DNA from 2 places in the Paenarthrobacter sp. R1 genome. Region 2 is predicted to be linked to the other one. Evidence: riboswitches for the same ligand, from Rfam matches in the RefSeq annotation. Region 2 holds a riboswitch; the other holds the start of a gene.
The links. A riboswitch is a leader RNA that binds a small molecule or an ion and turns the genes downstream of it on or off. The one in region 2 is predicted to bind cyclic di-AMP.
Positions count from the first base shown of each region.

Region 1: linked by a shared signal. The riboswitch ahead of QN084_RS12650 (M23 family metallopeptidase) and the one ahead of QN084_RS15165 (aggregation-promoting factor C-terminal-like domain-containing protein) in region 2 are both predicted to bind cyclic di-AMP.

Region 1 covers NZ_CP127115.1:2,601,279-2,606,597, forward strand. Annotated here, with positions in the region: gene QN084_RS12635 (thioredoxin-like domain-containing protein) at 1-527, shown strand, start outside; gene QN084_RS12640 (hypothetical protein) at 549-797, shown strand; gene QN084_RS12645 (cytochrome c oxidase assembly protein) at 800-1,705, shown strand; gene QN084_RS12650 (M23 family metallopeptidase) at 1,730-2,524, opposite strand; cyclic di-AMP (ydaO/yuaA leader) riboswitch at 2,530-2,690, opposite strand; gene QN084_RS12655 (TlpA family protein disulfide reductase) at 2,802-3,455, shown strand; gene QN084_RS12660 (DsbA family protein) at 3,518-4,231, shown strand; gene QN084_RS12665 (hypothetical protein) at 4,285-4,734, shown strand; gene QN084_RS12670 (copper-translocating P-type ATPase) at 4,892-5,319, opposite strand, start outside.
Region 2 covers NZ_CP127115.1:3,121,911-3,127,229, forward strand. Annotated here, with positions in the region: gene QN084_RS15155 (HAD-IA family hydrolase) at 1-499, shown strand, start outside; gene QN084_RS15160 (pyridoxal phosphate-dependent decarboxylase family protein) at 538-1,929, shown strand; gene QN084_RS15165 (aggregation-promoting factor C-terminal-like domain-containing protein) at 2,026-2,865, opposite strand; cyclic di-AMP (ydaO/yuaA leader) riboswitch at 2,871-3,024, opposite strand; gene QN084_RS15170 (winged helix-turn-helix domain-containing protein) at 3,801-4,670, shown strand; gene QN084_RS15175 (SixA phosphatase family protein) at 4,806-5,319, shown strand, end outside.

The DNA of each region.
Region 1 (5,319 bases), 520 kb from region 2:
TCGGTCTTCTCCTGGCGGCCATCATCACCGCCGTCGCGTTGGTAGTCTCGGGCGCGGTCCAGGAAAAGAACGCCGCCATGGAGGCCGCCAAGAAACCAATTGACGGCGCCCAGACCTACCCGGGGCTCTCCCGCAACCACGTCCAAACACCTGTCTCCTACCCTCAGGAACCTGGTGTCGGCGGCGACCACGCGCCCGTCTGGGTCAACTGCGGCATCTACACCGAACCTGTCACCAAAGAACGGGCCGTTCACTCCCTGGAACACGGCGCCGTATGGCTGAGCTACAAGCCCGGTCTGCCTGAGGATGAGATCACCAAACTGGCCGCCCTCGCCAAGGCAAACCGCTACGTTCTGCTCAGCCCCGACGCGAACCAAAACGAACCGGTCACCGCGACGGCCTGGGGTACTCAACTGGGTGTGACGGAAGCATCCGATCCCCGGATCCCGACGTTCATCAGCGCCTACGCCCAATCCCCAAAGGCCCCCGAACCCGGAGCCGCGTGCACCGGCGGAAGCAACGGCTGAAACCACTGAAGGGCAATCCCCATGAACACAAAACCCAACAACAATGACGACCCCGAAGCACGGCACCGCAGGCACCGCCGGCTGGTGCGCATCGGACAGGTAATCATGGCCGCCGGGGCCGTGGTCGGGATCTGGCATTGGATCCTGCACCTGGCGCCAGCCGGTCAGGGCCCGAGCGTGGCCCTGGACCTTTACGCCGGTTACCCCACAGCGGGTCTGCTGTTCCTGGCCGGGGCGCTCCTGGCCGGGCGGACCGAAGCAAAGCGCTGACCATGCCTCCCTGGGACGCCGTCGTGTCATCCTGGACGTTGAATGTGCCGGCAGCGGCCATCACCGCCACAGCAGCCGTCCTTTACGGCCAAGGCATCCGGGCAGCCACGCGCCGGGGGGTGCACTGGCCGTGGTGGCGGGCAGCGACCTTCTATTTCCTGGGCTTGGGCAGCTTCGCCGTGCTCAGCTTCGGGTTCACGGGCGTGTACAGCCACGATCTTCGCTGGGCCTTCACACTGAGAATCACGTCGTATCTGTTCATCGTCCCGTTGCTCATCGCAGCAGGCCAGCCCCTGACACTGGCCAGGGCAGCTTTGGGAAAGCAGGGTCAGGAACGGCTCGCCCGCGTTCTGGGCAGCCGGGTGGCCAGGGCACTGAGCAACACGGTCGTCGCGGCCCTACTGGGCCTTGCCATGTTCACCCTCTTGTTGACCCCACTGTTCTACCCGATGAGGACGGACCCGTGGTGGGATGCAGCACTGACGGTCCTCGTCCCCGCAGCGGGTTTACTGATGGCCGTACCGATCATTGAAGATGGCTCCACGAAGGACGTCACATCCCTGATCGTGGTGGAATTCATCTACGTCTTCATTGAATTGGTCGCCGACGCCGTGCCGGGGGTGCTGATGCGCATCAGTCCTCAGATCCTGGACGGTGCGACATTGCCCCTTACCGGCCACCCATCCTGGCTCCCGGACCCGCTCCGGGACCAACAACTCGCCGGGGACCTGCTGTGGTTCCTCGCTGAGGTCGTGGACCTGCCACTGATCATCCTCATGTTTGTCAGGTTCTCCCGCAGCGACCGTAGGGAGGCCCGCTCCTTTGATGAGCTCAGCGACGACGAGCTGGACGTACTGAACCGGAAGCATCTTCAAGGCCCCCGCGGCCCGGGAACCCACGATGCGTGAGCACCTGCGCAGCAGAGGTCCGTCTCAGATGAAGCTGGCAGGATCCACTGTCTTGTCATCGACCATGACCTCGAAGTGTAGGTGGCAGCCGGTTGAGTTACCCGTCGTTCCCACACCGGCGATCTGGGCGCCCGATGTAACGGCCTGTCCCATGGCAACACCGATGCTGGCCAAGTGGTTGTATGTGGTTTTCAAACCATTGCCGTGGTCGATGACGATTCTGTTTCCGCCTCCGTATTGGCTCCAACCGGCTTCCATGACGGTTCCGGCGCCAGCTGCGAACACGGGTGTGCTGCAGGCCCCCGTCAGGTCAATCCCCGTATGCCATTCCCCGGTCGATCCGGTGAGGGGGTTGACCCTGAGGCCGAACGGTGAGCTGACGTTGATTGAAGCCATGGGTGCCTTCAACGCTGTTGATGTCTCCGCTGGAACGGAAGGGACCTGTACTGCTGCTTTGGTCTTCTGGGGTGCGGCAGCTGCCACAGGCGGCGCCACAATGGCTGGCGGTGCGGCCTTTGATCCCACAGCCGGCCGGTCAAAGGTGAGGGAAGCGCCGGCTTCGGCATTGATCACCGGCTGCGCGGAGACGGCAGCTGGTGCTGCGGGTGAAAGGGCCTGGTCGGTTCCGACGCGCCCGGGATCAGCCTGGGCGGCTGATAGGACACTCATGGCGATCAGGCCGGTGACAGCGGCGGCAGCACCGAACCGATGGCCGCGGTCCTGCAGAGGGGACGGAAGAAACACCGTTTCACGGCGGCGCTTGACGGGTGCTGAACTGGGCGTGGCGCGGCGACGGCCGTGCCGGGGCTGGGAAGGCAAGGTGGGGGTCCTCTCGGCGCCGACGAAGTTAGCTGTCGGATTCGGACGAGTGGACTGTCCGGCCAGCCCCGCTCCCGGATGGGTAGTTGCAGGGCCGGCTTCACCCCAAGGTGCTCATGCACCGTTGTTGGGTCCTCCGCCCCCGTCTGGAACTGGATGCTCATTGGGCCGCCGACGGGGTTTGGCGAGACGGCCAACCCATACCCCGGACGGGTATGGACGAAACCAGCCTAACCAAAACACCAAGAAGTTACAATTTCGTTATCTAAGGATCGCAATGTCTAAGTTCGTAGGACGACTACTTTCAGCCGGCGGTGCCGGTACACAGAAGCCGGGTATCACGCGTCGGCGTTTCATCACCGCGTCGTCTTTGACCGGGCTGGGAGCGCTGGTTCTCACAGGATGTGGAGCCAGGGACACCCTTTCTGAACAGGCCAAGGCGGGCGACAACAAAAACTACATCGCAGGGGACGGGTCTGTCACCGAATATGTGGATGCCGAGCGGAAGGCCCCCGTGGTCCTGAAAGGCAAGCTCTACGACGGCACGGCAATCACCTCCAGTGATTGGCAGGGCAAAATCATCGTGCTGAACTTCTGGTATGCCGCCTGCGCCCCCTGCCGGCTCGAAGCCCCGAGGCTCGAAGCCATCGCGGAACAGTTCAAAGGCCAAGGTGTCCAGTTCTATGGTGTCAACGTCCGCGATGAAGAACCGGCAGCGGCCGCCTTTGAACGGACCTTTGGTGTCACCTACCCCAGCATGCAGGACAAAGACGGGGGCATCCTCCTGGCCATGACCCAATACGTCCCCCCGCAGGCAGTTCCTTCCACTCTCGTGATTGACAAGAAAGGACGAGTCGCGGCACGCATCCTGGGACTGGCGGACCAAAGCATCCTCAAATCCCTTGTCGCCGCGGCGGTGGCCGAGACATAGCGTCTCGCCGAGCACAATCGCATCCCCAACCTAAGAAAACACCACCGGATCGAGCCCGCCCCATGACAAGAAAACAACAGCCGCAGCGGACCCCGCACCTGCCCTCGCATCCGCTTGCAGACACTGCCAGGAAGACAAGGGTCTTCGTCTGGGTCTTGCTGTCCGTCCTCATCGGCCTTGGTCTGGTCTGGTACAGCGTCTTTACGCTCAATAAGCCAGCGACGACGTCGGCCCAACCCACTGCCGTCGCCCAACTGGTTCGGGAAGATAGCCACCGCACCACCTCACCGACCACAGAGAAAGCCCAACTGGTCCAGTTCGTGGACTTTGAATGCGACCCCTGCCGCGCCGCTCAGCCGCTTATCGAGGAACTGAAGAATGAATACGGGGACCGAATCACCTTCGTGCAGCGATACTTCCCGGTTCCCGCGCATCGTAACTCAGCCGCTGCGGCCCTCGCTGCCGAAGCCGCAGCCCAGCAGGGGAAATATCAGCAGATGACTATCAAACTGTTCGAAACCGGGACTCAATGGGGCAACAAACAAGACTCACAAGCCCAGCTGTTCCGTTCGTTCGCCCAGGACCTGGGCCTGGACCTGAGAACCTATGACGACACCGTGACAGCTGACAAGACCAAGGAACGGATCAAGGAAGATATCGCAGACGGTACCTCCTTTGGCGTCACCGACACTCCAGCCTTTTTCCTCAACGGGCAAATGATCCCCTTCAACACAGAGGAACAATTCCGCGGGCTCGTAGCGGCCGCCGCGAACTAGACCCGCCCAGCCAGGCGGGCAGCCGCCACACCATCACCACTATTGGAGCAAATGTGCACAACACATCCCGCAAGAGGTCCGTCGTAGCCCTATGGGGTCTCGTCCTCGCCGCTGCGGCGAGCTTCTCGACTGTGGCCGCGGTCCCGGCCCGCGCCGATCCTCCGCAGGTCACCGCGACGGTACAGCAGACAACTGCCGGACCTGCAGCTCCGAAGGACACGGTTCTTCAGGGTCGGCGGTCACTCAACGACAAAGTCAGCTTGAACTTCGGGCTCACGCCATCGGATGACCGGCGGCAGGAGGTCTTCGGCGAGGAAGCCCCACCCGAAACGGCGGCTACACCCTCTTCTCAGCCAAGCAACTCAACACAGCCGTCCGCGCCGGAGAGCATCGGTCCAAATGATGCCAATGCTCCGCTCGTCGCAGGGATCGTGGCCGTTATCCTGGCCATGGCCGCTGTTGGATTCTTCCTCTCTCAAAGAAACCGGCGAGATCAGCCCTAAAATTCGGGGCTTGCGGCAGCCAAGGCGATGCAGAGCAGTCGCCGTTCCGGCTCCCCGCAACGGCATGAACCAGGGCACGGTTTTCATCCGTTTCAGCATGCCAGCACCGCCGCTGTACCGGGATGGTTTGAGAGCGGCGGTGCCGGTGCTTGTTGGGTCAACGGACCTGGGACGGGTTCAGTTTCACCCGCCGGAGCAGTTGGGCGTTCAGGGTGACGACGATTGTAGAGACTGACATCAGCACCGCGCCCGCGGCCGGGGAGAGCACGATCCCGGCGAAGGCCAGTACGCCCGCAGCCAGCGGGACGGCGATGACGTTGTATCCGGTGGCCCACACCAGGTTCTGCCACATTTTCGCGTAGCTTGCCCTGGACAGGTCTACCATGGACAGCACCGCCCGCGGGTCGTTGCCGGCCAGGATGACCCCTGCTGATTCCATGGCCACGTCGGTGCCGGCTCCGATGGCGATGCCGACCTCGGCGCGTGCCAGCGCGGGGGAGTCGTTGACCCCGTCACCGACCATGGCAACCTTCAGGCCCCGGGCCTGCAGTTCGGCGACTTTCTTGTCCTTGTCCGCTGGAAGGA
Region 2 (5,319 bases):
CCGATACGCCCCGGCGGATGCCGACGTCGTTGCCCTCACCGCCGAACTGGGCGAGATGGAACGCAACCGCACTGACGGCATCATTGCCTTGCCGGGAGCTGAGGCCCTGCTCGAAGCTCTTCCGGACGAGGCCATCGCATTGGTCACTTCGGCCGACCGCATCCTCGCCGATATCCGCATGCAGGCCGCCGGTCTCGCCATGCCTTCGACGGCGGTTACCGCCGAAGCCGTTACGCGCGGCAAGCCGCATCCGCAGGGATACCTCAAAGCCGCGGCCTTGCTCGGTGCCGAACCGGCCGACGTCGTGGTTTTCGAGGACGCACCCGCAGGCATTGCCGCAGCAAGGGCCGCCGGGATGCGGACAGTGGTTGTGGGCCAGGCCGCCCCGCACCAAGCGGATCTGGAACCCGGCATGTGGCGGATTCCCGACTACTCGGCGGTGACCGTGGAGACCGTGAGGCACGACGACGGCGGCCACGTCATCACGCTGACGTTCTAGCCCTGTTCCACCCGGCCGGGCGGGAGTAGGCTGTGCGCATGTCTGCGTTGCCGGAGGCATACGGTGCTGCATTGGAGCGTGCCATGGTGCACGCCACCAATTGGCTCGCGTCGGTGCCCACCCGTTCAGTCCGCCCACAGTCCGACGCCGACCAGGTCGCCGCAAGCATCCTGCCGCGGCTCCCCGACGAACCTGCTGATGCCGCCGCCGTCGTTGATGAGCTGGCTGCACTGGCCGAACCGGGACTGATGGCCATCCAGTCCGGACGTTTCTACGGCTGGGTCATGGGCGGCACCTTGCCGGCTGCCATGGCGGCGGATTGGCTTGTCTCCGCGTGGGACCAAAACGCGGGCCTGCGCTTTGCCACCCCGGCGGCGGCAGCGATCGAGGAGTCTGCGGCCGATTGGTTGCTTGACCTTCTGCACTTGCCCGCCACCTCCGACGTCGGCTTCACCACGGGGGCCACTACCGCCAACTTCGTCGGGCTTGCCGCGGGAAGGCAGCACCTGATGGACGAGGCCGGCTGGGACCTGGAAGGCCTCGGCCTGTCCGGGGCGCCGAGGATCACGGTGTTCGCGGGGCGGGAGCGGCACGCTGCGGTGGACCTCGCTTTGAGGTATCTGGGCCTGGGGACATGTGTTCCCGTGGACGCAGACAGGGAAGGCCGGATCCTGCCCGACGCGCTCGATGACGCCATGGGAGAGCAACCCGGCCCGGCGATCGTATGCCTCCAGGCCGGCAACCTGCACTCGGGCGCCTTCGATCCCATGGCTGACTCCATCGGAGTGGCCCGCGACCGTGGTGCGTGGGTCCACGTGGACGGCGCCTTTGGTTTATGGGCGGCTGCGAGCCCGAAACTGCGGGAACGCCTGGCAGGTGTGGAGCTCGCCGATTCCTGGGCCACCGATGCCCATAAGACACTCAACGTTCCCTACGATTGCGGCCTGGCAATCGTGGCCCGCCCCGAAGCCATGAGGCGTGCCTTCAGCGTTCATACGAGTTACCTGATAGCGACGGATGCCGGGCCGGGGGACCCTTTCGAGAAAGTTCCGGAGATGTCCCGCCGCGCCCGCGGTATTCCGGTGTGGGCTGCCCTGCGCCAATTGGGCCGGAACGGTGTCATCGACATGGTGGAGCGGTTGGCCGAGAACGCGCGGGCGCTCGCTGACGGCCTATCCTCGATCCCCGGGGTGGAAGTGCTCAATGACGTGGTGTTCACGCAGGTATCGGTGAGTTTCGGGAGCGACGAACGGACGCGCAGGATCACCCAGCGGCTCATGGCAGAAGGCGCCGTGTGGATGTCAGGGTCTTCCTGGCAGGGCCGGAACATCCTGCGGATCTCCGTCAGCAACTGGTCCACGGACGACGCCGATGTGGCGGCGTCGGTGGAAGCAGTCCGGCGTGCGGTGGAGCAGGAACCCGAAGCCTAGTTAAACGCCAACGCCGCCCCCGGTTCCGCCATCCGCTCCTGTAGGTACTGGTGCGTGTGGCGGCAACGGGAGCGGCTTCTCAGGCAACGTCCGGGTTTAGTACCAGTTGTTGGCCAAGTGGAATGCCAAGGCTGCGGACGGCGAACCGTAGCGTTCCTTGATGTAGTTCAGGCCCCACTTGATCTGGGTCTGGTAGTTGGTCTGCCAGTCAGCACCGGCGGAAGCCATCTTGCCGGCCGGCAGCGACTGGACAATGCCGTAAGCACCGCTGGAAGCGTTGGTGGCAGTGGTGCGCCAGTTCGATTCCTTTTCCCAGAGCGTGTTCAGGGCGGTCATTTCACCCGGACCCCAGCCGTAGTTGGCCAGGATGCTGGCAGCGTAGGCCTTTGCGGCGGCAGGATCATCAATGGCCTTGGGGGCTGCAGCGGCGGCAGCAGCTTCTGCGGCAGCCTTGTCCGCAGCGGCCTTGGCGGCGGCGTCGGCTGCAGCCTTCTCTGCTGCTGCCTGGGCAGCAGCAGCCTGCTCGGCGGCGGCCTTGTCAGCTGCGGCCTTTTCTGCGGCAGCCTTCTCCGCAGCAGCCTTTTCGGCGGCGGCCTTGGCAGCTGCGGCCTTTTCAGCAGCGGCGCGCTTTGCGGCCTCAGCCTGGGCGGCGGCTTCAGCGGCAGCGTTCTCGCGGGTCTGCGGGTCCACCTGGACCGAAGCCTGGGTCTGTGCTGCCTGGCTCATCTCCGGAAGGTTGAACGTGGCGTTTGCGGCCTGCCCGAGCGATGCAACGCCCAGCGCGGCTGCGACGACGCCGGCTGCTACCGACATGCGGTGGCCGGTCCTACCCTGGCGGGCAGCGTTCTTCAGGACATTCTGCGACTTGGTCAGGGGAGCGTTGTTTTCGTCACGGTGACGCGCCTCATGGCGCGACTGATCCTTGAATTCAGACATGTGTGATTACCTCTCAGCGCCTGCGGAGTTAGCTGTCGGGTTCGGATGAGGTCATCCGGCCGCGCGTGTAGCTGCGGCTTCACCCCAAGGGCCGGCGCAATGCCTGGCCCGGAGACTCTGGGTCCCCCGTCTCTGCCTCGAAATCAGAACGGAACTCCGGGAAGTGGCAGAGCTCGGCGCATCCCGGGTGTGGGCCAAGGTTGGGGCGACCCACTCGTTCGACGGTACAGGAGGTTCAAGCGAAAGTCACATTTAGGTAACAGAGATCACGACGCCGGTGCGTCGCCTTGCCGGATTCGCCGCGGTGGGGATGTGCCCCAAGGAAGGGCGGGGCAGGATGCGCCACGGCGCCGCGACAATCGGGGGCACTGAGGCTGCGCGGGGGTTCGCAGGTGGCGTTCGGAGCTTTTAGCAGATTGGGAGCCTGAATATCGAGCCTGGCGTCCACTTCGATTGGACAGCATCCGTTTCAGATCGTGAGATTCCGCTGGTCGGGCGCTCGCGGGAATCCAGAGGGGCATCATGCCCCTTTGATCGAAGAAAGTTCAGTCAGAACGCAATATTTCTGTCCTTAACCGAACAAAACCGCATTCATTTTTGCGATCCGCTGAATTGTGATTTGCGGCACAATACTCGCGCTTATCTCAGAATGTGGACGTTTCCGCCCTTTGTTACTTGCGTGTTGTCATTGTTACGTTGCACACTTCCAATGTGAACAAGAACTCAACAGCACCTGCAGCCGCAGCAATCTTCTCCAGCACACCCGCTGGCGACGAGTCCCGCTGTTGTCGAATGCAAGCCTAACTTCCCACCCCAGAAAAGTTTCAGGCATTCGCCCCCTAGCCCACCGTTGGGCGCCCCTCCCCAAATTCATTGCGGGGACACCAGCATTCGAAGCCGCGATGACGGCTATTCACTTTTGAGGTAAGCACTCCATGTCAGTTGCATCCGGATACGTCCACATCTCCGTCCGTAACGCCAACAAGGCCGCTTCCAACGCCGGCCTCCGCCCCGGTTTCGGTAACCGCCCCGGTTACGCACCCGGTACCCAGGCTGCTGCCCAGCAGGCTCCGGGCTACGTTCCCCAGGGCTACAACCCGAACTCCTACGGACAGTTGCGCGCCGTGCCTGCCGCTACCGAGCCCGCCGCCATGACGGCACCCACTCCGGTGGTGGCCCAGTCCGAGCGTCTCCGGCCCGTGGCCAATGACAACGTAGCCCGCGGATTCGTGCTCTACATGGGCATTGACGAAGAGACCGCAGCTGCTGCCGGGACCTCCATTGCCAAGCTGGCCCAGGAAATCCGTGCTTACGCCCAGTCGCTCGTGACCGGCGCGGAAAGCTATGCCGCCGTCGCCGTTGCTCCCGCCAGCGCACCCGGGTCCGCACTCGACGTCGTACGTTCCACATTCGGTGACCCCACCGTGGCCGCACGCCAGCGCACCGAAGCCGCACGTCCTGCGCCCCAGCAGGAAGCGCGCCCGTCCGGCGTGCTCATCGACCTCGCCCGCCGCGAAGTCCACCTCGACGGCGAATCGCTGAACCTGACGTTCAAGGAATTCGAACTCCTCAACTACCTCGTGGAGAACGGCACCCGCACGGTGGGCCGTGACGAGCTCCTCGAAGGCCTGTGGCGGAACGCCGAGGAAGTCCCCAACGAGCGCACCATCGACGTCCACATCCGTCGTCTCCGCTCCAAGCTGGGCCGCCTCGCCAACACCGTCCGCACGGTCCGCGGCCAGGGCTACCGTTTCTACGAGCACCCCGAGGTCATTGTCTGGGCCGCTCCGGAATACTCGATCTGATCCTGTGACTGCCGAAAGGCGGCACATCCCTCTGCGCCTGCGCTCACTCGAGCAACCACTGCGCTGACGGAATGTGCCGCCTTTCGTTTTGTCTGGTCAGTGAGTATCTGCCTGGCGCGGCTATAAGGTATTTGGATGAGCGACCACCACCTGAGACGGCTTGTGATCATGCGCCACGCCAAGGCGGACTGGCCCGTGGGTGTGCCCGACCATGAACGCCCCCTCGAGGAACGCGGGCACCGCGAAGCCCCGTTGGCCGGAAAATGGTTGTTGAAGCACAAGGTGGTCCCTGACTTCATCCTGTGTTCCTCGGCCCTCCGGACGCGCCAGACGTGCACATGGATCTGCGATGAACTGGGCGAAAAAGCTCCTACGCCCAAGCTCGAGAACGGGCTGTACGCAGCCTCGGCCACAGAGATGCTCGCGGTCATCAACCACGTACCGGACACAGTTACTACGTTGATGGTGATCTCCCACATGCCGGGCGTGCAGGACCTTGCCATGCGGCTGGCTTCCCGGGACTCGGACCACGACGCCTACATGGATGCCGCCACCCGCTACCCGACCAGCGCCTTGACCGTGCTGGAGACGGAGAAGCCTTGGGCTGAGCTCGACGGGCAAGACGCGCGTTTGATCCACTTCAAGGTGC